DNA from 4 places in the Pseudoalteromonas sp. ECSMB14103 genome. Region 3 is predicted to be linked to each of the others. Evidence: predicted binding sites of a transcription regulator. Region 3 holds the regulator's gene; each other region holds the start of a gene.
What was found. The regulator FliA, encoded in region 3, starts transcription of late flagellar genes. The targets are predictions, from matches to a motif close to CTAAAGNTNNNNNNNNNNNNGCCGATA.

Region 1 (6,221 bases), on a different contig from region 3:
ATAGCGGCAAATTCACCACCAACAAAATTATCGTAAACGGCTACATCACCATTTGTAAGTGCTACATAAAGACGGTCATTTGTTTCATCATAATCAACATCCCACGGTGCAGCTTCTGTTATGGTTGTGCCTAATGGCATTGCGTTACCTGCGGCTGTAGCGCCAAAAGTCGTTACCTGCATCGCGCCAAAGTCAGCAATAAAAATAAGGCCACTTTTTTGTGCTACGGCAATTCCTTTAGGGTTTACGAGCGTAGTGTTAGCACCTGTTATTTCGCGATCAGTATTTGCATCATAGCTGCTGCCATCAGCACGGTTAGCAAGCTGACAGATAGTTTTAATACTGCCACTTTCGCTGTCGCTTGCTTGTAATAAATTACCTAAGCTATCAAAAGCGACGCCTTCGTTAGCTGTTGTGTTAAAAGTTTTTAATTTAGAAGCGCTTTGGTCAATTAAATCAATGGTACCCGTGTTGGTTTCTCCATTGTTTGCCAAAATAAAAGTGGCTGATGCAAAGCCTGGGTTGCCATTTGTTCCATCGGTACCATTTTGTCCGTCGGTGCCTGCAATACCATCTACGCCGTTTTTACCATCGTCTGAGCTACAACCTGTAATGCCAATTAATACTGCAAGTGTTAACGCTGAAAAACTAAGCGTATGTTTCAATGCGTTTTTTTGTGCTGAATGAGTTGTTAAATTAGCGTTATTCATCATTTTTACCTTCTAAATATTCCATTAAATTTAGGTAAATAAAGGGCTTGCTTATAAAGCACAGACTAAGCAGCACTGATTATTTACATGTTAACCTCACAGCAATAACGGCTTAAAAGTTAAATTGGATGCAAAAATAATGATAAAAACGAAAAAGGAGCCAACAGGCTCCTTTTTATAAACAGTTAAAATAATTAACTAAGCAGTAAATGACCTTATTGAACTTAAAATACCTTGCTCGCCTAAGCCCATTTCATCGTGCATTTCGTCTTGCGTGCCGTGCTTAATAAACTCATCAGGAATACCTAAGTTAAGTATTTTAACATTGGCCTGCTGGCTGGCTAAGTATTCGTTAACCGCAGAGCCTGCACCACCGGCAATGGCATTATCTTCAAGTGTAACAATGACATCATGATTTTTAATAATGTCGTTTAACAGTGAAGTATCAAGCGGCTTTATAAAGCGCATGTTAACAAGCGTTGCATTAAGTTCATTTGCAGCAAGTTGTGCGTTTTCAAGCAATGTACCAAATGACAAAATGGCAATCTTTGAACCTTCTTTTACTGTATTTGCTTTACCAATTTCGAAAAGTTGCATATCGCTCTGAATATCTGCCGTACCAGCGCTTCCGCGAGGGTAACGAACAGCAACCGGGCAATTAGCTTTGTAACCGGTGTACAACATTTGGCGGCATTCATTAGTATCGCTAGGTGCCATAATAACCATATTAGGTATACAACGCATAAAGCTGAGATCGTATGCGCCTTGATGTGTTTCGCCATCGGCACCAACAATACCGGCTCGGTCAATGGCAAATAATACAGGGAGGTTTTGTAATGCAACATCGTGAATGAGTTGATCGTATGCGCGCTGTAAAAAGCTTGAATAAATAGCAACAACAGGCTTTAAGCCTTCACATGCAAAACCTGCGGCTAGGGTTACGGCATGTTGTTCAGCAATCGCGACGTCAAAATACTTATCAGCATGTTCTTTTGAAAAGCGCACCATGCCCGAGCCTTCACGCATGGCAGGAGTGATAGCCATTAACTTATCATCTTGCTGCGCCATGTCGCATAGCCAGTCGCCAAATACTTTTGAAAAAGTAGGGGCGCCCGGTTTTGATTTAGGCAAGCTAGATGTGTTTGGATCAAACTTAGGAACGCCGTGGTAACCAATAGGGTCGGCTTCAGCTGGCTTGTAACCCTTACCTTTTTGCGTTTTTATATGAAGAAGTTGTGGGCCTTTTAAATTACGCATATTACGTAATGTATCAACCAGCATGTTTACATCGTGCCCATCAATTGGGCCAATATAATTTAAGCCAAGTTCTTCAAAAAACGTACCAGGGATAACCATGCCTTTAAGATGTTCTTCCATTCTGCTGGCAAGCTCTTTAACAGGCGGTACGCCAGACAGTAACTTTTTACTTCCTTCGCGAATGTTGGTGTAAAAGCTCCCAGATAGAATACGCGCAAAGTGGTTGGTTAATGCGCCAACGTTTTCTGAAATCGACATTTCGTTATCATTTAGAATAATAAGCATGTCTGATTTTACATCGCCTAAATGGTTCATCGCCTCAAATGCCATACCCGCAGTAATAGCGCCATCACCAATAACTGCAACCGTTTTACGCCCTGCGCCTTCTTTTTGCGCAGCAATTGACATGCCCAAAGCTGCAGAAATTGAGGTGCTAGAATGGCCAACACTGAATGTGTCGTAGTCACTTTCATCTCTAAATGGGAATGGGTGCAGACCATCCTTTTGGCGAATAGTATGCATTTGGTCGCGGCGACCCGTTAAGATCTTATGCGGGTAGGCTTGATGCCCAACATCCCACACTACACGATCTTCTGGTGTGTTATATACATAATGAAGTGCAACTGTAAGCTCAACTGTGCCTAAACCAGACGCTAAATGACCGCTACTTTGCGATACAGAGTTAAGTAAATACTCACGTAGCTCATTGCTAAACTCGGGAAGTTTATCTTGCGCTAAGTCTCGTAATTGAGCTGGTTTGTCAACCAAGTTAAGTAATGGATACTTGCTACTATCAAGTGTCATGGCTTTTTTATATCCTTCGATCACATTCGCTTTCAAATGGGAGTGAGCAACGAATGTTAAGTAATAATGTCAGTGCTATTTGCAATACGCTTAAACTGTGACTAGTGGTCACGTTCAATAAGGTAATTTGCCAGCGACGCAAGAAGCGTAGTATCTGCATCAATAAGTGCTAACGCTTCGTGGGCTTGTGTTATTAAATTTTGCGCCTTTTCTTTAGCGCCTAGCATACCTAATAACGCCGGGTATGTCGCTTTATTCGCTTCTATATCTGAGCCTTGTGGTTTACCTAGTATAAAGGTGTCACCTTCCACGTCTAAAATATCGTCGTGTACTTGAAATGCCAGCCCTATAGCATACCCAAAAACGCTCAAGTTTTCTAAAGTTTGTTCATCTGCTTTTTCACTGCACAGTGCACCTAGTGTTATAGCACAGTTAATTAGTGCACCGGTTTTTAGCTTATGGATGCGCTCAAGCTCTTGTACAGAAACAACTTTGTCAGTTGCGGCAATGTCTAAACCTTGTCCTGCCACCATCCCTTCAATACCTGATGCATGTGCAAGTGCAGCAATCATTTTTACTTGTGATTGCGCTGAGCAATTAAAGTTATGTGTGGCTATAAGTTCAAAGGCGAGAGTTTGTAATGCATCACCCGCTAAAATGGCTTGCGCTTCGCCATACACAATATGGCAAGTGGGGTAGCCGCGGCGTAAATCGTCATCATCCATAGCTGGTAGGTCGTCATGTACTAATGAATAACTATGAATGCATTCTATGGCTGCAGCCAAAACGTCTAAGTCACTTTTTTTAGCGCCTAGCATTTCACCAACAGCGTACACCAAAAAAGGGCGCAGCCTTTTTCCACCATTAAATAAGCTGTAATGAGTGGCTTCTTTTATTGTTTTATCGCTATCGAGCGGTTGTTCAAAGTAGCTATTGAGTGTAGTAGCTACATCTATCTGAGCACGTTCAATATAGTCTTTTATGCTCACAACTATTCCATATCATTATTAAAGTTTGTAAGTGCTGACTTTTCGCTATTACCCATTAAAATAGATACTTTTTGTTCTGCTTGCTGTAGTTTTTCAGATGACGCACCAGCGAGTGCAATACCACGCTCGAACTGCTTTAATGATTGTTCAAGCGATAAATCACCTTGTTCCATTTCACTAACAATTGTTGATAATTCTTCTAGTGCTTTTTCGAAACTTAAGTTTTCAGGTTTTTTAGTCGCCATCTTTATTTCAGCTTACATGATAAATTTAGGAGCCAATTTTAGGGGGAATGCTAAACTAGGTCAAAGGATGATATGAGTTTTTTACATTTAGCACGATTAATCGCGTGTTAATCAGTGTTATTAGTCAGGAAAACTCGATAATTAGGCAGAGCGTCTAACTTGATATAAAATAATAAATATAACTTTTATGTTTATTTTCAAAAATGACTTAAGCAATTCAGTATGTTGCCGATAAGCAGTTAATAATAAAAAGTTTATGATAAGGCATTTAAACATGAAATCTCTGGAGGAAATGTGGATTTAGCAACCATAATAGGGATCCTAGGCGCAATAGGCTTAATTGTCATGTCTATGTTTATGAGTAGTAGCGGTGAAATGGGCATGTTTGCCGATGCGCCTTCAAGTGTAATTGTATTTGGTGGCTCGCTGTTTATTGTTTTATCAAACTTCACTATGTCTCAGTTTTTAGGGATAGGTAAGGTGGTTGGTAAGGCATTCATGTTTAAAATTGAGTCGCCTGAAGAGTTAATAGAAAAAGCAGTAGAGCTTGCGGACTCTGCTCGTAAAGGTGGCTTTTTAGCGCTCGAAGAAGCTGAAATCCCAAACCCATTTATGCGTAAAGGCGTTGACATGCTTGTTGACGGTCATGACGCAGATGTTGTGCGCGCTACACTCCAAAAAGATATTTCCCTAACCACGACCCGTCATGAACTAGGTGCTGGCTTATTTAAAGCACTTGCCGACATAGCTCCCGCAATGGGAATGATTGGTACATTGATAGGCCTCGTTGCCATGTTATCAAACATGGACGACCCCAAAGCTATTGGACCTGCAATGGCCGTGGCACTATTGACCACTCTATATGGTGCATTTTTGGCGAATGTAGTAGCAATTCCGATTCAGGTAAAACTAGAGCTGCGTAAAGACGAAGAAGCGATGAATCAACGTTTGATTCTTGATGCTATTTTAGGAATTCAAGATGGTCAAAACCCCAAAGTTATTGAAGGTATTTTGAAAAACTACTTGGCTGAGTCTAAGCGTAAAGTTGATACCGAGGAGTAACCATGTCTGATGAAGAGTGCAAATGCCCACCACCGGGTTTGCCTGCTTGGATGGGTACATTTGCTGATTTAATGTCGCTATTGATGTGCTTTTTTGTACTCTTATTGGCATTCTCAGAAATGGATGTACTTAAATTCAAGCAAATTGCAGGTTCTATGAAGTTTGCTTTTGGTGTGCAAAATAAAATCGAAGTTAAAGATATCCCAAAAGGGACATCGGTTATCGCTATGGAATTTACCCCAGGTAAGCCAGAGCCTACACCCATTGAAACTATTCAACAGCAAACCGTTGAAATGACACAACAAATGCTAGAATTTCAGGCTGGTGATGAAAGTTCAGCGGGCGGCAGGCAAGAACAGCGAGGCGATAAACGTGGTGGTGAATCTAGAAGTACCTCACAAGAGCAATCATCAGAGCAAGCAATATCCGCTGCAGATCAAGAGCAAACAAATGAGCTAGTTAAAAAAATAGCGCAGCAGTTAGAAAGGCAAATAATAGATGGTGCAATAGAACTTGAATCATTAGGTCAGCAAATTATTATTCGTATTAGAGAAAATGGCTCGTTTCCTTCGGGCAGTGCTTTTTTACAACCTAAGTTTAAACCGATTATCCAAGACATTGGCGAACTTTTAAAAGACGTACCAGGTGAAATTACAGTATCAGGGCATACAGATGATTTTCAGGTATCAAATGAGTTATACGTAAATAACTGGGATTTGTCGTCTAAGCGTGCAGTGGCTGTTGCTAGCGAATTGCAAACAGTTCAAGGGTTTGATAAAACACGAATGATGGTTGTAGGGCGGGCTGAAACTCGGCCGCTTGTGCCTAACGAGACAAATGAAGACCGGCGCAGGAATCGCCGAGTTGAAATATCTATATTACAAGGTAAAGCAAAAGAGTCTGACCCTATTGATGTGAGGTAATTCTCAAATTATAAAGCTGGGCTTAATTAGTAGCCCAGCTTTGAGTTTTACAAATTATTACCAGTCTCTATTTATTGAACCGACAATAAATCAAAAACTCCCCCTCTTTAAAATAGTTATGCTAAAATACTGTTTATATAACCAGTTGTAGGCCGGCGCATGAAACTCTACATCGCAGAAAAACCATCACTTGGACGTGCAATTGCAGATGCGCTCCCAAAACCACATAAA
Region 2 (6,221 bases), on a different contig from region 3:
TGATGAAGACGAGCTAGATCCACTGCTTGAACAAGTTGCTCAGCAAAATGCCGTGCTACGTAAAAAAATGGAAAGCGGGCGAGATCGTTTATTAGAGCTGCATTCATCGGGCCAAGGTGCTGCAGACTCTCTGGTTACTGACATAGAAAAACTCGATAACCAGTTTGAACTGCCAAGTTACATGATCAACGTGTTCGACACTTTTGGTGTAAGCCAAGAAGACAAAGGCGAGAACACCATTATTTTAAAGCCTACTGAACACATGTTAAACGCGTCATTCCCATCGCTTAAAGATGATGGAATGACAGTGACATTTGACCGCGATACCGCACTTTCACAAGAAGATGTACACTTTATCAGTTGGGATCACCCAATGGTGCAAGGCACGATGGATATGATTTGTGATGATGACTTTGGTAGCGCATCGGTTGCCTTACTCAAAAACAAAAAACTCCCTGCGGGCACCTTTTTTGTTGAGCTTATTTTTGTAGCCGAAGCAATGGCGCCTAAAGCATTACAAGTGGGCCGCTTTTTACCCCCAACGCCTATTCGTATATTACTTGATAAAGCCAGCAATAACTTAGGCGAAAACGTCGCATTTGACGGGTTTAACCAACAGCTTTCAGCCGTCGGTCGCCAAACAGCGAGTAAACTGGCAGGTGCATTGCAAAGCGCAATTCACCCAATGATCACGACTGCAAAAGACATGGCACAAGAAAAACTCGATGTTATTCGTGCAGCGTCGCTAGCTAAAATGCAAACGTCTCTTAGCGAAGAACAAGAGCGATTAAGCGCGCTTAAGCAAATTAACCCTAATATTCGCCAAGAAGAAATTACCTTTTACGATAAGCAACGCACCGAGCTAACTGCACACATTGAAAAGGCGCAGTTACAACTAGATGCAATTCGCTTAATCGTGGTTTCGCATTAGAGAGTCTAGCTGCTAGCTATCAGTCGCTAGTTAAAGATCAACTAGCGTGTATATTGAAGAAAAGCGCGATATTTATATCGCGCTTTTCTAATAAAGTCTCATATTGCCTCAAAAGCTAACTTAAAAGCATCTTTTGCCATGCTTGCTTTCCATAACTTTGGAGTAAAATCACTTTTGGCAATTATATTTAATAATGAATCTTGAGACTCTTGGCTCATCTGGCAGCCCAAATAAACATTTTTTATGCTACTCGATGGAATTATGTATGATTTACCATCATGCGGTATTCCCATTTTAGTACATGAGTTAGCGATAAATAATGACCTAAATTCATCTTCATAAGACCAATCAGGTGATTTAACTAATGCCATTCTTCTCCCACCGATATTATCTATAGGATACACGACTTGTGGGTATGTTTTCGTATACTCTACTTTTTGAGCAAAAGAAATTGGTGCAAGGTCAGTCCTAAACTCTATACAAAATCCCTTATGTGAATCCGCATAATGAGACCAAAATAATAGGTTTTTGTTTGATGTTGTATAACAGCAAACTCTCAACTTCGTAAATGCTTCTTCCAACGACGTATTCATTGATTCCTCAATAAAATTGGGAGTTTTCATTGAAGTACTAACGATTTTTTCAGCATCTTTTCTCTTTTGACCAGATTTAATCAAACTCTTTATTAAGTGTTTTCTAATTTTTTGAGCGCTATTCGCAGGATTACACATTGTAAAATGTGGTTTACCCTCAAAGGGATCATTTAGCTCCTCAGCTAGAGCGTGATACAACTTTCTCTTTAAAAATAGATATTCAATATATTCCGTATTTTCTATATTGAATGACATAAACCTAAATAAAGATTTTTTGTTATCAACATATGGATGAACTTCATAAAACTCTTCTTCTTTCAAAATGCATCCTTGTAATTTATTCACTAATAGCAAACTTAATAATAGGTTACAATATACTTTTCTTAGTCAATTTCAAGAAAACCCTTGCCTTGTATGTAGACAATTAATTCACTAAAATAGCGTCCTTCAAAATCATTAAGGTCGGCCGTGTTAGTTAATTACAATCCCCCAATGAACCCGTATTTAACCATACTTTTTCAAGACGACGACTTGCTCATTGTTAATAAGCCCAGCGAATTATTGACCGTGCCGGGTAAAGATCCTAAGCATGCCGATAGCTTAATTAACCGCGTTAATCGTGTATTTCCAACCGCACGAATTGTTCATCGTCTTGATATGGCAACGTCTGGCATACTCTGCCTTGCTATGAATAAAGCTGCACACCGACATTTAAGTATGCAATTTCAAGAACGCGAAACCGCTAAGCGCTATATAGCTCGCGTTTTTGGTAAGCTTGAACAAGACAATGGCTCTGTTGATTTGCCACTTATTTGCGACTGGCCTAATCGCCCAAAGCAAATGGTAGATCATGAAAATGGCAAGCCATCACTCACTCATTTCAAAGTACTTGAACGAGAAGAAAACGCCACACGCGTAGAGCTCACTCCAATTACGGGGCGTTCACATCAATTGCGCGTACATATGCTAAGCCTAGGCCACCCCATTTTAGGTGACCGACTCTATGCTCATAAAGAGGCGCTTGCAGCCGCACCGCGTTTACAACTCCACGCACAAATGTTGCAACTAAAACACCCAGTAACCGAACAAGTAATGACCTTTGAAGCAGAACCCGAGTTTTAATGGGCTCAATTACTTAGGAAAAATTAAACTTTTAAACAAGCATGCCGATACCTAACTAATGACGACTGGTTGAGCGTGTTATGGTGTATTTGCAATTATTTAAAAAGGTTCTGTGTTACATGGCATTTAGCTGTGTAGCCCTTTTAGCACTCTGTACAACGGCTGCAGAACATATTGCCCCGCCTTCTTTATCAAGTATTGAAAATAGCGATATTAAACGCCTTTTACCTACCGACGAAGTAAAAACAATGCTAGCAGGTGAAACTGAATTTTTAAGTTTACGTAGTGAATACATGAGCGCTGATTTTAGAGGGATTGTATTACTTATTCCCGATTGGCAATCAACCCCTACCAACAATGCTGGAATGAGTTACTTACGCAAAGAGCTTAACAATTTAGGCTACACCACCTATGCGATGACCACCCCTGATATTGATTGGCAAGCGAGTAAAATAGCTGAGCCTGCTGCAGAAACAGCACCAAGTGCCGCCACTGAAACAGAGAGTCAAGCCAACAGTGAATCAGAGCAGCCTAATGCTTCAAGTAAAAATGAAGCACCTCATCATGTGGACGCCATTGAAGCCATCAGCGACGAAATACTCGATAACTACAAACTAAATTTACTTGCTCGCTACAAAGCGCTTTACCAAACCGCGATGCAAGAACCCACTAATATCGTTGTAATTGCACAAGGCACCAGCGCAGGGGTTTTAACTGAGTACTATGCTGACTTTCCACAAGAGCGTATTGATGCGTTTATTAGTGTAAGTAGCTATCTGCCCAATGCAAAGCGCAATAAAAGCTTAAGCCAAACAACGTCTCTTGTTACGCCTGCACTTTTAGATATTTATTACGCCAGCGACAACCGTGATATTTTAATTAACTTAAAAAATCGCCAGCGCTGGGTTAACCGAAACGCTAAGTTTGACTACCGCCAGCGCCAGTTATTTGGGCTTCGTGATCAACCTCAACAACATGCTCGGCTGACAAAAGAAATAGACGGCTTTTTACGCCGCCTTTTTTAAATACTCATAGGCTGCTTGAATGTCTTGGCTTTTTTTAACCGCCAATTCCATCATATGCTTTGGTAAACCTTGCGATACTAATTTATCAGGGTGATGTTGCGCCATTAACTTACGGTACGCTACTTTTACTTCCCGCTCGGTTGCCCCATCGTTAAGTCCTAAAAGCCCAAGCGCTTGCGCACGATTCATATTATTGTTGGGGGGTACATGGTGCCCTGAGCCTTCTTTATAACTACTACTTTGCCCTTGCTGCTGTTGGTAACGCTGTTGCTGTTTTCTAAAGTTAAATTCAGCTTGATAGCGTTTAAGTACAAACGCAAAATGAGTTTTAGAAATACCTAACTGCTTGCTTACTTCACTCAATAACTGCTTTTCTTGCTCAGCTAAAACGCCATCAGAAAACGCCATTTGAATTTGTATTTCTAAAAATAATTGCAGTAAGTCATGACGCTTAGCAAAGCGTTCTTTAAAATCATAGACGGTTTCTTTTAATGAAAAGTCGCTTTGTTTACCCGCTTGAAAAGCATGCTGTGCTTCACGGCGCTCTTCACCTTTCAAACCCATTTCGTCCATAAATAAGCTAGCGGCTTTAATGTGTACCTCGCTTACCCTGCCATTAGACTTTGCAATATGCCCCATCACTGCAAAGCAGCTTGAAAAGAATAGCGCTTGGCGCTCGTGGACATCATCACCATTAAATAAACTTGAAAAACCACCCGCCTTATCAAAATTATTTTTTAAGCTTTTATCAAATAAATGACCAAGGTATAACCCTAAAATAGCACCAAAAATTTTGCCAAACATAAAGCCAAAACAAAATCCGAGTATTTTTCCCCACATGTAAACGACTACTCCTATTAATTATGTGTCGGCTTACGCCAAGCGCTCATTTAATGCCGTTAAACGCGCTGGTGTGCCTATGTCATCCCAATTACCAATATAAAGCTCGGTAGACACTAAATGCTTACTTAATTTTTCTCGTAATAACGGCCCAAGCGGACGAATGCCCGGCTCTAAACCATTAAAAAAGTCAGCCTGATAACGACTAATACCCGAAAACGTATATTTTTGGCTATCTGGGGATAAATGGCTCAATGTAAAATCCCCATCAAGATTATGTGGGGGATTTTCAATAAGCACCAAATGTGCCTCACCTGGTTGCAAATGTAATTGCATAAGCGAGCTTACATCGTAATCGGTAAATACGTCGCCATTTATCACAATAAACGACTCTCCCAATAAAGGAAGTGCCTGAATAATACCACCCGCGGTTTCAAGGCCGCCTTCAACTTCTTGGCTATAAACAATATTTACACCAAATTGACTGCCATCTTTAAAGTACGCTTTAATTTTATCACCCTGCCATGCAAGGTTTATCACTATGTCGGTAATGCCAGCGGCCTTTAAGTTATTAACATGGTGCTCTATTAGTGGTTTATTTTGCACTTTAAGCATAGGTTTAGGCATAGCTTGAGTGAGCGGCATCATGCGCTGCCCACGCCCTGCGGCTAAAATCATGGCTTTCATAAATTTACCTGCTCTAATCTTTTAGTCACTTTTGGCACTATCGTATTTTTAACCCAGTCACTGAGTGCATTGAGTTCAGGATAGCGTTCAGCAACATCTACAATATATTCAAGGGTAGGTAAAATATTAGCTAAATAACCTGTCTTACCGTCACGCAAATACAGGCGACAGAATATACCGGCGGCTTTTAAATGACGCTGTAAACCGGTTAAGTCAAACCAAACCTTAAATTCTTCAAACGAAGTATTACTGACTAAGCCTTCGCGTTTAAACTCGTTATATCCAAATGCTAATAGCTGAGCGAGTTCATTATTAGGGAGCTTAAAATAGCAATCGCGTAACAACGAAACTAAATCGTAACAAAGTGGCCCGCGTACGGTGTCTTGGTAATCAATTATTGCCCACTGAGAATCGCTGTGCATAATATTACGGCTGTGGTAGTCGCGATGAACTGTTACCGTGGGTTGTTCAAGCATGGTTTGAGTGAGTAGATCACAGCTCGACTCCCACATTTTAAGTTGGTTTGTATCAACGCTTTCAGCAATAAACTCTTTTACTAACCATTGGCTGAATATCGACAATTCAAGCGCTATAAAGTCTTTACCATAGGCCTGTATATCTGAAGCCTCAGGCGTTTGTGCCCACTTGGCTGATAAACTTATTAACTGTGTGTAGTAGTCGGTTCTATTTGCATCATTAAGCATGTCGGCTAAGTGTGTGCTGCCTAAATCAGTTAAAATAAAAAAGCCTTGTTGTTCATCACTTTTAATAATATGCGGTAACAAAAAACCCTGGTCAGTAAAAACTTGATTCAAAGATAAGTACGGTGCGTTATTGACCTTTTGTGGATCGGAGTCCATTACAATAAAGTGCTGATTATTAATTGTTAAGCGAAAATACCGCCTAAAACTCGCATCTCCGGTTATCGCCTCAAGGGTATCTGGCTGTTTGCCAAAGTGGGTCGTTATGAAGTGTTGTAAATTATCAAAGCGTGTCATTTTATAAGATATCTATTTTTAACTA
Region 3 (6,221 bases):
CAGGACTTGCAGAGCGACTTCAAGTGTCACTAAATGAAGCGCATCAAAATCAAGAAATGTCCGGTGAACCTTCAATATTGCTAACGTCGGGAATGTTACGCACTGTGTTATCTCGTTTTGTTAAGTACACCATCCCGGGTTTAAGGGTGATGTCTTATCAAGAGGTACCAGATGAAAGACAGATCAAGATAGTCAGCTCTGTGGGCCAACAATAAGATTTTAAAGGGGTTGAATCATGAAAATAAAACGTTTTTTTGCTAAAGATATGCGCACAGTACTTAAAGAAGTTAAAGACGAATTAGGTGTTGATGCGGTTATTATGTCAAATAAAAAACTAGCTAACGGTGTAGAAATTGTAGCAGCAGTAGATTATGACAAAGCAGCCCCTAAAAAAGAGCAAGCACTTAGCGCTCCAGCACAAAGCTCAACAAAAACACAGCCAGTGCATAATTTTGTAAAACCAGAGCCTCTTCGCGCTAAACCAGAGCCACAAGTGAAAGTAGCCGATAGTCTTCAGGCATTATTAGAGCGTCAAGCCCCACGCCCTCGTTCTGCAGAATTGGCTTCTATGTTTTCTCAATCAGGTATTGATACTATAGACAACTACCAAGAGCCAGTTCAAGAGCAGCGTCCTCGTCCTATGTTCACTAATGAACGTCAAGCTTCAGCGCGTCCGCAAACACAAGCAGACAGCCTTGGATTTGATGATTTAGAAAGTGGTTTTGATGATCTTGACAGTTCAGTGACACCTCGCCAAGAAACTAAGCATACTGAAAGTGAGCAAATTTCGTCAATGCGTGACGAAATGAATGCCATTCGTCAATTGTTAGAACATCAAGTGTCAGGGCTTATGCAACAAGACATGGCAAGACGCGATCCTACTCGTGCATGCATGATTGATCGTTTAGTCGGTATGGGAATAGATAAAGATGTTGCTGAGCAAATGGCGTGCTTTGTACCTGACGATGTATCTCGCCAGCAAGGTTGGAAAGCACTTTTAACAATGGTTGAAGATCAGATGCAGACAACCAACAACGAGATTTTACGTCAAGGCGGTGTATACGCCTTAGTCGGCCCAACGGGTGTTGGCAAAACAACAACCGTTGCTAAATTAGCTGCACTTGGCGCACAAAAATACGGTGCAGACAAAGTCGCTTTAATCACAACAGACACATACAGAATTGGTGCTTATGAGCAACTCGCCACTTATGGCCGAATTATAGGTTGTGGTGTTAAGCAAGTTAAAGATGCTAATGAATTAGCTGAAGTTTTATATCATTTACGAAATAAACGACTAGTATTAATTGATACTGCGGGTATGAGCCAGCGCGACTTGCGCTTAACTGAGCAACTTAATACGCTAATGCGTAATCAGCGTGTTGATATTCGTAGTTATTTAGTGCTCAGCGCAACATCGCAAATACATGTGTTGCAAGAAACCGTTAGGCACTTTAAAAAAGTGCAGTTAAGTGGTTGTATATTCACCAAATTAGACGAATCTTTAAGTTTAGGTGAGATTATTAGTATAGCGATTCAAAATCGCCTTCCAATAGGGTATCTTACTAACGGTCAACGAGTACCAGAAGATATTCGAGTTGCAAATGCTGAAAAACTAGTTAAAAAGGCTGAGCAACTCTATTTAAAAAGAGCAAAAGCACAACATTCAAGGCACCAAGCAGTGGCGCCAAGCACAGTAGGGATGTATGATTAACACAGTATTAGATCAAGCAAGTGGCCTGCGCAAAATGAGTCAAAACAATAACAACGGCGTAAAAGTTATCGCTGTCACTGGCGGTAAAGGTGGAGTAGGAAAAACAAATGTTTCTCTGAATACTGCAATTGCATTAGGCCAGCAAGGTAACAGAGTGTTGGTTCTTGATGCCGATTTAGGCTTAGCAAACTGTGACGTTATGCTAGGACTACGTGTTGAACGTAACTTATCACATGTTTTATCTGGTGAATGTGAACTTGATGAAATTTTAGTTGAAGGCCCCGCAGGTATAAAGATTGTACCCGCAACGTCAGGCTCTCAAAGTATGGTTGAATTGTCGCCTTCAGAGCACGCGGGACTTATACGGGCTTTTAGTGAATTAAATACAGAATTTGATATTTTAATTGTCGACACAGCCGCAGGTATTTCAGACATGGTGCTGAGTTTTTCTCGCGCGGCACAAGACGTCATGGTTGTTGTATGCGACGAGCCCACATCGATTACAGATGCTTACGCGCTCATTAAAGTGTTGAGTCGCGAGCATGGTGTATACAAATTTAAAATTGTTGCAAATATGGTCCGTAGTATGCGTGAAGGGCAAGAGTTATTTGCTAAACTTTCCAAAGTGACCGATCGTTTTTTAGATGTATCAATGGACCTGGTCGCAACGGTTCCCTACGACGAAAATATGCGCAAAGCAACGCGTCGCCAAAAAGTTATTGTAGAGCTTTTTCCTAATTCGCCGGCGGCACTTGCGTTTCAAGCTTTAGCAACAAAAGCAGTTAAATGGCCAATACCTAATCAACCATCAGGTCATCTGGAGTTTTTCATAGAGAAACTAGTAAACGGCTAATTATGACAACATTGGTGAATAAAGTTATGGGATATCAATCAGCACAAAATTTAAATGTGATTGTTGAAAAACATGCATCACTTGTCAAAAAAGTGGCATGTCATCTTATAGCGCGTTTACCAGCCAGCGTGCAGCTGGACGATTTAATACAATCAGGAATGATAGGTCTGATTGAAGCATCTAAAAGTTTTGATGCAACCAAAGGGGCTAGCTTTGAAACTTTTGCGGGGATTCGTATTCGTGGGGCAATGCTTGACGAGATGCGACGTGGCGATTGGGCACCCCGTTCAGTGCATCGTAAAAGCCGTTTGGTGGCCGAAACAATTGCTTTTTTAGAAAAAAGCTTAAACCGTGAGCCGACAGATATAGAAGTTGCTGAAAAACTTGAAATTTCGTTAAATGAGTACCATCATATCTTAAACGATGTAAATGCAAGTAAAGTACTCGGTATTGAAGACCTTGGTGTTGATGAAGATGCCATCAGTCCAGTGGGCCAAGATTTAGCGCTAGACAAACCGTTTAATAATGTTAAAAATGAGCGGTTTAACGAGTCTTTATTAGGTGCAATAAAATCTTTACCAGAACGTGATGCAATGGTGCTGTCTTTGTACTATAACGATGAAATGAATTTAAAAGAAATAGGGCATATACTCGATGTAAGTGAATCGCGTGTAAGTCAAATACATGGTCAGGCGATGATTAAGCTTAAAGCTAAAATCAATGACTGGATAAATTAGTAGTAAGTAAACAAGGTTAAGACCTCACTGGGGGATGTTTTGGATAAAAACATGAAAATTCTGGTTGTTGACGATTTTTCAACAATGAGACGTATTATTAAAAATCTGTTGCGTGACTTAGGTTTCACTAATGTTCAAGAAGCAGACGATGGGTCAACCGCTTTGCCAATGCTACAAAATCAAGTATTTGATTTTGTTGTTACCGATTGGAATATGCCAGGAATGCAGGGTATAGACCTACTAAGAGCAATACGTGCGGATGATAAGCTTAAACACATTCCAGTATTGATGGTAACGGCTGAAGCTAAAAAAGAACAAATTATAGCGGCAGCACAGGCAGGTGTTAATGGTTATATCGTTAAGCCATTTACTGCTGGAACACTCAAAACTAAATTAGAAAAAGTATTTGAACGTTTAGGCTAATGATAGGGGGAGAGGCTTATGTCAGCACTTGCTGCGCCTCAAATAACTTTAGAACAAGCTCGTCAGCTCGTTGTTTTTCTAGAAAACGGTGAGCAAGACAAAGCCAATCAGTTAATTTTAGATACCGCTTCTAAGGAGCAATCTGAAATATTTGCTGAGGTTGGAAAGTTAACCCGTCAATTGCATGAAGCTTTAAAAAGCTTTGAGCTAGACACTCGCTTATCTGACTTAACTACCGATGCTATTCCAGATGCAAAAAAACGGCTCAATTATGTTATAGAAATGACAGAAAATGCCGCGAATAAAACAATGGATGCTGTTGAGGCTAGCCTACCAATTGCTCAACAGTTGGCAGACGAAATATCTCATATCAAACCGACATGGGATCGCCTAATGAATCGAGAGATTGAGTTAGGGGAGTTTAAATCGTTATGCCACAGCATTGATAAGTTTATGAACAATTCTCATCATAAAACTGATGAGCTGCAAAGTTTGATGACTAATGTACTTATGGCACAAGACTATCAAGATTTAACCGGACAAGTTATTCGCCGAGTTATTGAGCTTGTTAGAGAAGTTGAAGAAAGCTTAATTCATCTTTTGACAGCCTTCGCTGATCAAAGCGAAAGTAAAGCCGAAAAAATAGAACAACAAAAAACAAATGAACCATTAGACGAACAAACTTTAGCAGGTCCAGAAGGCCCTATTATTGATAAAGAATCACGTAATGATGTTGTATCTGATCAAGATGAAGTCGATGATCTTTTATCAAGTTTGGGCTTCTAAGAGGAGAGTAACTGCATGTTTGAAGTCGATGAAGATATTTTACAAGACTTTCTTGTAGAGGCAGGAGAAATCCTAGAGCTTTTATCTGAACAGTTAGTTGAGCTGGAAAACAATCCAGAGGACACCGAATTACTCAATGCCATATTTAGAGGGTTCCACACTGTAAAAGGTGGTGCTGGATTTTTAGCTATGACCGAGCTCGTTGATGCATGTCATGGCGCAGAGAATGTGTTCGATCTGCTTAGGCAAGGCGTACGAACGGTTAATTCAGAGTTGATGGATGTAATTTTACAAGCTCTCGATACGATTAACGAGATGTTTGCCACCATTCAAAATCGTGACAAACCAGAACCCGCCGATCCTGAACTTCTTGAAACCCTTCATAAACTAGGTTTACCTCCAACAGAAGAAGAGCTTGCTGGTGACTCACCAGTTGATTCAACTGAAGAACCTCAAGCCGAGGTTATTGATGCCCCAGTTGCCGAGGAAGCCTCAGGAACTGATGAAGAAGATCCGTTTGCATTTGACGAGCTATTTAGCGGTGGAACAGTTGAACAAAGCGATGATGAAACTCAGATTGACGAAATAACAGAAGATGAATTTGAAAACTTACTAGACGAATTACATGGAAAAGGTCAAAGTCCAGTAGCTGAAAGCGCGTCCAGTAGTAGTGATGTCAGTGGAGACATTACAGATGATGAGTTTGACAACTTACTTGATGAACTTCATGGCGTTGGAAGCTTTGGTGCTGTTGCGGCCAGTGAGCCTGTAAAAGAGCAAACAGCAAGTAATAATTCTGCAGAAAGTTCTGCAACGCCTTCAACAAGTTCACCTGCAAGTGATTCTAGCGATGATGAAATTAGCGATGATGAATTTGAAGCATTGCTTGACGAGCTTCATGGTTCAGGTGCTCCTAAATCAATAGAGAGCCCTGCAGCTCCAGAGCCGAAGCCGGCGGCAAAACCCGTGGCTAAAGTAAGTGAGCCTGTCAAAAAGCCTGAACCTGTTAAAGCAGCAGCCCCAAAACCTGTTCAAAAGCCAGCAGACAAACCGGCAGCAAAACCTGTAGCAAAAGCGGCTCCAGCGCCAGCAGCTGTGAAAAAGCCAGCTCCTCCGCAAGCAGAAACAACAGTGCGAGTTGACACAAAACGCCTAGACCAAATAATGAATATGGTGGGTGAGTTAGTACTTGTTCGTAATAGGTTGGTAAGTTTAGCCACTAACTCAGAAAGTGAAGCAATGGGTAAAGCCATTTCTAACCTAGATGTAGTGACTGCAGATATTCAAGGTGCAGTAATGCAAACGCGAATGCAGCCAATTAAAAAGGTATTTGGCCGCTTCCCTCGCGTTGTTCGTGACTTAGCACGAAGCCTCAATAAAGATATTAGCTTACAGCTTGTCGGTGAAGAAACCGATTTAGACAAAAACTTAGTTGAGGCACTTGCAGACCCGCTTGTTCACTTAGTTAGAAACTCAGTTGACCACGGAATAGAAATGCCAGCTGATCGTGAAGCAGCAGGTAAACCTCGGACGGGTAATGTAACACTTTCAGCGTCTCAAGAGGGAGATCATATTTTGCTTACCATCAAAGATGATGGTGCGGGTATGGACGCAGAAAAGCTCAAAAAGATAGCGATTGGTAAAGGGGTAATAGATCACGATCAAGCAAGTCGTTTATCGGATACTGAAGCATACAACTTAATATTTGCAC
Region 4 (6,221 bases), on a different contig from region 3:
TACACTGCTTTTTATAATTTCATATAAATATCATTGCTAAGTTCGTTTAAGACGTTAAGATAGCAAGTTCACAATGTTAAATTAATGTTTATTTCCTGTTTATTGGTAGATCTAAAATGAAATTACCCGATCAAAAATCTTTTATCTTTTCTGTTGTTATTGCTGTAGTTGGTTTTGTTATTGTTAAGTTCGCCCTTGGAAGCTTAGAACTTGACCCTGCAATTGTATTTGCTGTTGGCTTATTAATAGGTGGGCTAGTTATTGCTGCTATGTCTTCTGACGTTTTAGAAGAGGCCGAAGTAAAAACTAAAACACTTTACGTTGGTAACCTTCCTTACCGTGCAAACGAAGGTGTTGTTCGTGCTTTGTTTGAAGAGCAAGGTAAAGTATTCAACGTTCGTCTATTAAAGGATAAAAATACAGGCAAACGTCGTGGCTTTGGTTTTGTTGAAATGGCGCAAGCTGATGCAGACAATGCTATTGCGAACTTGAACGATAGTGAGTTCCAACAACGCACTTTAAAAGTTCGTGAAGCAAAACAAAAACAAGAAGATGATTCTAATACGCTTCGAACTCAGGCGGATCAATCAGTTTAACTAGCTTAACCGCAAGTTTATCGCTGATAACATTAGCCGTTGCATAGTATTGCAACGGCTTTTTTATGCCAGGTATATTTTGTGCTATTAAACCTGACTCAGTTAATAGATAAATAACCCTATTTGCTATTGCTGCACCAGAATCCACCAGCTGAATGCTATTTTTAAAGTACTCACTAATCTGCTTTGTAAGTATTGGAAAGTGAGTACACCCCAATACAAGCACATCTGTTTGCTTTTCAATACTCAAGCCTTCAAGTACAGCATGTAATTTATTTGTATCTAAATAGCCATTAAAGAAAAGTAATTCAGCAAGGTTTACCAACTCAACACTGCTATATAAGTTAACAGTTACATTACTAGCGTGCTGTGCTATTAACTTTTTTGTATATGAGCTCGCTATTGTGGCAGGTGTTGCCAGTAAAGCAATGTGATTTGAACGTGTTAATTCTGCGGCGGGCTTGATTGCTGGTACAACACCAACTATGGGTATATCTGTAATTTTGCGTACAGCACTTAATGCCGATGTGGATGCCGTGTTGCATGCTATTACAATTAAATCGACGTTTAGCTTGTTTGACTTAATGAAATGAATGAGCGAACACAAACGATTAATAATTGTTTGTTGTGTTTGGGCTCCATAAGGTAAGAAAGCATTATCCATAAAATAGCTATATTGAGCATTCGGGATACGTTGCTTTATATGATCAAGTACTGTTGTGCCACCAATCCCTGAATCAAAAACCATTATATGCGCTGACAAACGACCGTTCCTATTATTAGATTAGAACGGCAGTTTGCCATGTGATTTTTGCAAAAGAAAGTAGTTTAATGTTGAGGTTAAACTTCCTCTGCTGTTTGCTTTGTCGCGCTATTTATCTTATTAAGGTTTTCAAACATAGCTTTTGTGTAATCAACCAGTTTATCGATCTCACTTTGATCTTCATTAAGCCACTGCATAATACCTGATAATTGATTTTGAATACCTAGCTCGGTTGCTTTAGAAAATGCCTCTCGGAGGTCATCATTAAAAGGCGCTACTTTATCTGCAATTACTTTTTCTGGAGCCGGTTTATTTTCTTCGTAACCCTTTATTGCAGCAACTGTTTTGGTTTGGCGTAAATCCATTGAAAATGCAACAAGTTGTTCATTGCCTAAACTAAGCTCTTGAGCTTCTTCGAATGCCTGCTCTAAATCGCCGCTAAAAAAGGTCTTACTTACGTTTTGTAGGTTTTCCATTAACTCATTAATTGCTTCTTGCTCTTTATCATTAAGGTCGCCGTTAACTGACATTGAAAATGAAAGCTCTCTCGATTGTGATGATTCACTTACGAATGCCTCCCCTCCCTCACCACGCTGATAACTACTAGCAGACTGAGATTTAAATGCATCGGCAAAACTTATTGTTACTTCATCACCTTCTGCTGTGGTGAAACTGTACTGAGCATTATTACTTAAACTTGCGTATTGTGCTTGGGTTACCCCCACACTAGCTGGCATTGGGTTAAACAAATTATCTTCAAACTTATCAAGGCCATCAAAAATACCTTCTTTTGATTTGTTGATTCCCTCTTGGGTTTCATCGTTCAGAACGCCGGATTCTTTTAACTCATCAACGGCGTCATCAATACCTATTTGAACCCCCTTACGGGCATCACTTAGCATACCTTTTAATTTATCGTCATCGGCACCATCAGCTTTTGCTTTATTAACGGCGCCGGTAACAAAGTCGAGTACATTTTTAACTATTGCTTCAAAATCAAAAAGGGGCTTATCTGCTTTTTTTTCTTGAACTGGCAAACCAAGCTGCTCTGCCATTTTATCACCTAAAACTTTAGCAGCTAATTCTTTACCTCGTTGCTGATAGCTGTCTTGCGGAGACGCGATGGTAGGTTGTTGTACGTCAGCTTTGTTGTTGAATTTGTTTATGTTCTGGCTTGGTATAAAGCCATAATTGCCTATTTTCATGAATCGTCTCCTGAGCATGCGTAGTTTGTTATCGGCCAGGGCATAAAAAACTAAAGTAAACCGTGCAAAAAAACATCATTTATTCTAGCCAAAACTAGACAAATGCGAACCGCTCCCTACAATAGCGCCGATAAACAGATCTTAGATAAGGTAGTAACGCGAATGGCAGTTATTAAAATAGATACCACACAGTACCAAGCGCAGTTAAGTGAAAAAGAACAGCGTATAACTTCACAGTTTCAACGTTTTGGTGTGGAGCAGCTAGAAGTATTTAGCTCGGAGCCAATTAACTACCGCCAACGTGCCGAATTTAGAGTATGGCATGATGGAGACGATCTGTTTCATATAATGTTTGATCAGCAAACTAAAGAAAAAATACGCGTTGATACGTTTGACCCTGCGGCACCGCTTATTGGTGAAATCATGCAGGTGATGATTGAAAACCTTAAACCATGCGAGGTTTTACGCCGAAAGCTATTTCAAATAGATTACCTGTCTACACTCAGTGGTGAAATTTTAGTGAGCTTGCTTTATCACAAGCCGCTTGATGATGAATGGCTACGTGAAATTAAGTCACTAAAGGCAAAACTGAGTGAAAAATATAAAATAGATTTTATTGGCCGAGCACGTAAGCAGAAAGAAGTGCTAGGTGATGACTTTGTAACAGAGCAATTAACTGTAAATGGCCAAGAACTAATTTACCAACAAGTAGAAAATAGCTTTACGCAACCTAATGCAAAAGTAAATATAAGTATGCTTGAGTGGGCACAAGATTTATGTAAACCACTTAAAAATGATTTACTAGAGCTTTACTGCGGTAATGGTAACTTTTCTATTGCGTTAGCGGGGTCTTTTAATAAAGTACTCGCAACTGAAATATCTAAATCGTCTGTTCACTCTGCTCAATATAATATTGCCAAAAACAATGTAGACAACCTAGATATTATTCGTATGTCGAGCGAAGAGTTTACTCAAGCAATGAATGGAGAACGTACTTTTTCTCGTTTAGACGGTATTGACCTTAAAAGCTATGACTGCCAAACCATATTAGTCGACCCGCCACGCGCTGGTATGGATGAGTTAACCTGTGATTTAGTGGCTAATTACGAAAACATAATTTATATATCGTGTAATCCTGACACACTGGAACGCGATTTAGATCATTTAACGCGTTCGCATAACGTTAAGCGCTTTGCGATATTTGATCAGTTCCCTTATACACATCATATAGAGTCAGGTGTTTTCTTACAGCGTAAATAACCAACCAAAATTAAAGTGCCAGTGCTTTTATAAGTGCTGGTATTTGCTCTTCACTAAATACTTGAACTCCATTCTTTATTAATAATGCTGCAGTTAAACCTAGACCTTCGATTTTTATTCCGCGATGCTTTCCATCATATATTGTATTTCGTCCGCAAGAAGGGCTCGATTCTTTAAGTAAAGCAAAACGAACTTTATTTTTTTTACAAAGTTCTAGCGCTATATTAGCCCCAGTTTGAAATTGCTCTGTTACATCTTCTCCTGAATTAGTAATTACTTTCCCCTGTATTATTTCAGCAGGAGCTCTAGGAGTAGATAGCCCACCAGCCACTTCAGGACAAAAGGATATTATTTTCTTATTACTTTGCCATACCCGTAATTGTGGATGCTGTAATGTTTGTCCTTTCCCATCATAACGAACAGGCTGCCCTAGCAAGCAACTCGATACTAATATTTTTTTCATTGCTACATCCTTATAAAGCAAAAAAGCTCCTTAAGGAGCTTTTTTGCTTTTAGCTAAACTTACTTGTTAGCTAAGTAATTAATTAATTTACTGATATCTTCAGGTGCTGTAACACCCGATTCACGGCCTAAGTTTAATTTATACTTACCGTTTACGATAAATGTGGGTACACCACGAAGAGCACCTTTTTCTTTAAAGTATTCTTGATCGCGCTTCATCTTAGAGCTTAATGTACGAACCGAAAAGCTTTTAAATAACTTATCAAACTTATCGCCATCAACACCTTGCGCAACAAACACATCTTTCACGTCAGCTAATTCATTAAATTTAGCACGCTTAGTGTGAATATGATTAAAAATAGCTGCGATAAGCTTCTCTTTTTGAGGGAGTACTTCAGCAGTTGCAAGTGCTTGACTCATCATTTGTTGGTTTTCTGGATTACGAACCCCCACAAAATCAACGTGACTCTTTTTAAACTTAACATTTTTATCTAGTTTAGGCTTAAATTCGCTGATCAGTGACTCGTAGTTATTACACGCCGGGCAGTAAAAAGAGAAAAACTCTTTTACTTCTGGCTTTTTAGTGGCACGTTCAGCAATAACATCGTAATGGACGCCTTCTTGGTAGTCCGCCGCAAAGCTTGTTGCTGCCATTGGTAATACTAATGCAAGTAACCCTGCTTTAAGTAGTTTAATCATTCTTATGCTCCAAAATTTATAATGCTAATAAAAACGCAATTAACTCATCAAGTTCTTGTTGGTTTTTTATGGTGTTAATATTGATTTTGTATTTATCGTTAACAATAAAAGTAGGTACACCAGTTAACGCACCTAACTTTGAATATTTGTTTTGCTTGTCTTGCATTGCTTGCTCTGCGGCAATAATTGGCATGCTTGCAATCGCTTGGTCAAATGTGTCGCTATCAATTCCATTTACTTCCAATAGCTTTTTAAGGTCTTTAACTTCTGTTAAAGGCGCACCTTGAATATGGATACTTCTAAAAATTTGGTCAGCTATATTTTGTGCTTGCCCTTGTTGTTTTGCGATTAAGTAAGCAAAGCTTAAATTACTTTGTGCCTGTGGAGATACACCACCTAAAAAGTTGACGTGACTTTTAACAAAATCAGTGCCTTCAGGCAGTTTTTTTTCAATTGCTTTAGCCACTGGTTCAAATTTAAAACAGTGCGGGCAATAAAATGAAAAGAACTCTGTTACCTGGGGTGTTGTGCTTTTTTCAGTTTTAATAATCGTGTATTGGTTATTTGCCTCAAACTGTGCAGCAAAGGCTGCAAATGGTAAACATAAAAGAAGTAGGCTCAGTTTTAGTTTTTTAAGCATTAGTGTCTCGTTGTACTCGTCATTAAATAATAATTTACGGCAATAACTTTAACGGCGGTTCTTGCAGTGCAGCAAGTTGTTCTTTAAGCGCTAAAATTTGTTGCTCCCAGTATTTGTCATCAGCAAACCATGAAAAGTTCCGCACAAAAGCTGGATCGCTCCACCTTTTTGCCACCCATCCCATGTAGTGAATAATACGCATTGCTCGCAGCGGTTCAATTAATTTGAGTTGAGCGTGGTCAAAATCACAAAATTCTTCATACGCTCCCACCAAAGTGTCTAACTGTAACAGTTGCGTTGGTCTGTCGCCACTGAGCATCATCCATAGATCTTGAATAGCAGGCCCTTGACGACTATCGTCTAAATCCACGAACATTAGCGCATCGCCAGCCCATAATATATTGCCTGCATGGCAATCGCCATGTAAGCGAATACTATTTGTATCTTGATACTGCTTTTGTGTCTGCTCAATTACCAAATCTAAAATAGTATAAAAAGCAGTGCTTAATCCCATTGGCACCAAGTTACTTTTTTGAAGATGAACTTTAGCTGTATGCAAATATTCTTCACAGCTTATTGTTGGTCTGTAAGTAAAG

Region 1: the regulator FliA is predicted to act here: its motif matches at 4,213-4,239, upstream of pomA (flagellar motor protein PomA).
Region 2: the regulator FliA is predicted to act here: its motif matches at 2,670-2,696, upstream of RF53_RS13975 (DUF3530 family protein).
Region 4: the regulator FliA is predicted to act here: its motif matches at 2,594-2,620, upstream of RF53_RS18750 (DUF5610 domain-containing protein).

What each region holds. Positions count from the first base shown of each region.
Region 1 covers NZ_JWGY01000014.1:4,410-10,630, reverse strand. Annotated here, with positions in the region: gene RF53_RS17410 (hypothetical protein) at 1-710, opposite strand, end outside; gene dxs (1-deoxy-D-xylulose-5-phosphate synthase) at 909-2,771, opposite strand; gene ispA ((2E,6E)-farnesyl diphosphate synthase) at 2,873-3,760, opposite strand; gene RF53_RS17395 (exodeoxyribonuclease VII small subunit) at 3,763-4,005, opposite strand; gene pomA (flagellar motor protein PomA) at 4,300-5,067, shown strand; gene RF53_RS17385 (flagellar motor protein MotB) at 5,070-5,990, shown strand; gene RF53_RS17380 (DNA topoisomerase III) at 6,150-6,221, shown strand, end outside.
Region 2 covers NZ_JWGY01000008.1:188,161-194,381, reverse strand. Annotated here, with positions in the region: gene rapA (RNA polymerase-associated protein RapA) at 1-931, shown strand, start outside; gene RF53_RS19135 (DUF2971 domain-containing protein) at 1,030-1,845, opposite strand; gene rluA (bifunctional tRNA pseudouridine(32) synthase/23S rRNA pseudouridine(746) synthase RluA) at 1,993-2,646, shown strand; gene RF53_RS13975 (DUF3530 family protein) at 2,766-3,671, shown strand; gene djlA (co-chaperone DjlA) at 3,654-4,511, opposite strand; gene murU (N-acetylmuramate alpha-1-phosphate uridylyltransferase MurU) at 4,545-5,198, opposite strand; gene RF53_RS13960 (aminoglycoside phosphotransferase family protein) at 5,195-6,196, opposite strand.
Region 3 covers NZ_JWGY01000001.1:659,530-665,750, forward strand. Annotated here, with positions in the region: gene flhA (flagellar biosynthesis protein FlhA) at 1-215, shown strand, start outside; gene flhF (flagellar biosynthesis protein FlhF) at 236-1,711, shown strand; gene RF53_RS03010 (MinD/ParA family ATP-binding protein) at 1,704-2,564, shown strand; gene RF53_RS03015 (RNA polymerase sigma factor FliA) at 2,591-3,301, shown strand; gene cheY (chemotaxis response regulator CheY) at 3,341-3,724, shown strand; gene RF53_RS03025 (protein phosphatase CheZ) at 3,743-4,510, shown strand; gene RF53_RS03030 (chemotaxis protein CheA) at 4,526-6,221, shown strand, end outside.
Region 4 covers NZ_JWGY01000018.1:267-6,487, forward strand. Annotated here, with positions in the region: gene RF53_RS18740 (RNA recognition motif domain-containing protein) at 117-596, shown strand; gene murI (glutamate racemase) at 559-1,359, opposite strand; gene RF53_RS18750 (DUF5610 domain-containing protein) at 1,437-2,564, opposite strand; gene trmA (tRNA (uridine(54)-C5)-methyltransferase TrmA) at 2,727-3,824, shown strand; gene RF53_RS18760 (DUF523 domain-containing protein) at 3,835-4,287, opposite strand; gene RF53_RS18765 (thiol:disulfide interchange protein DsbA/DsbL) at 4,347-4,985, opposite strand; gene RF53_RS18770 (thiol:disulfide interchange protein DsbA/DsbL) at 5,002-5,625, opposite strand; gene RF53_RS18775 (serine/threonine protein kinase) at 5,660-6,221, opposite strand, start outside.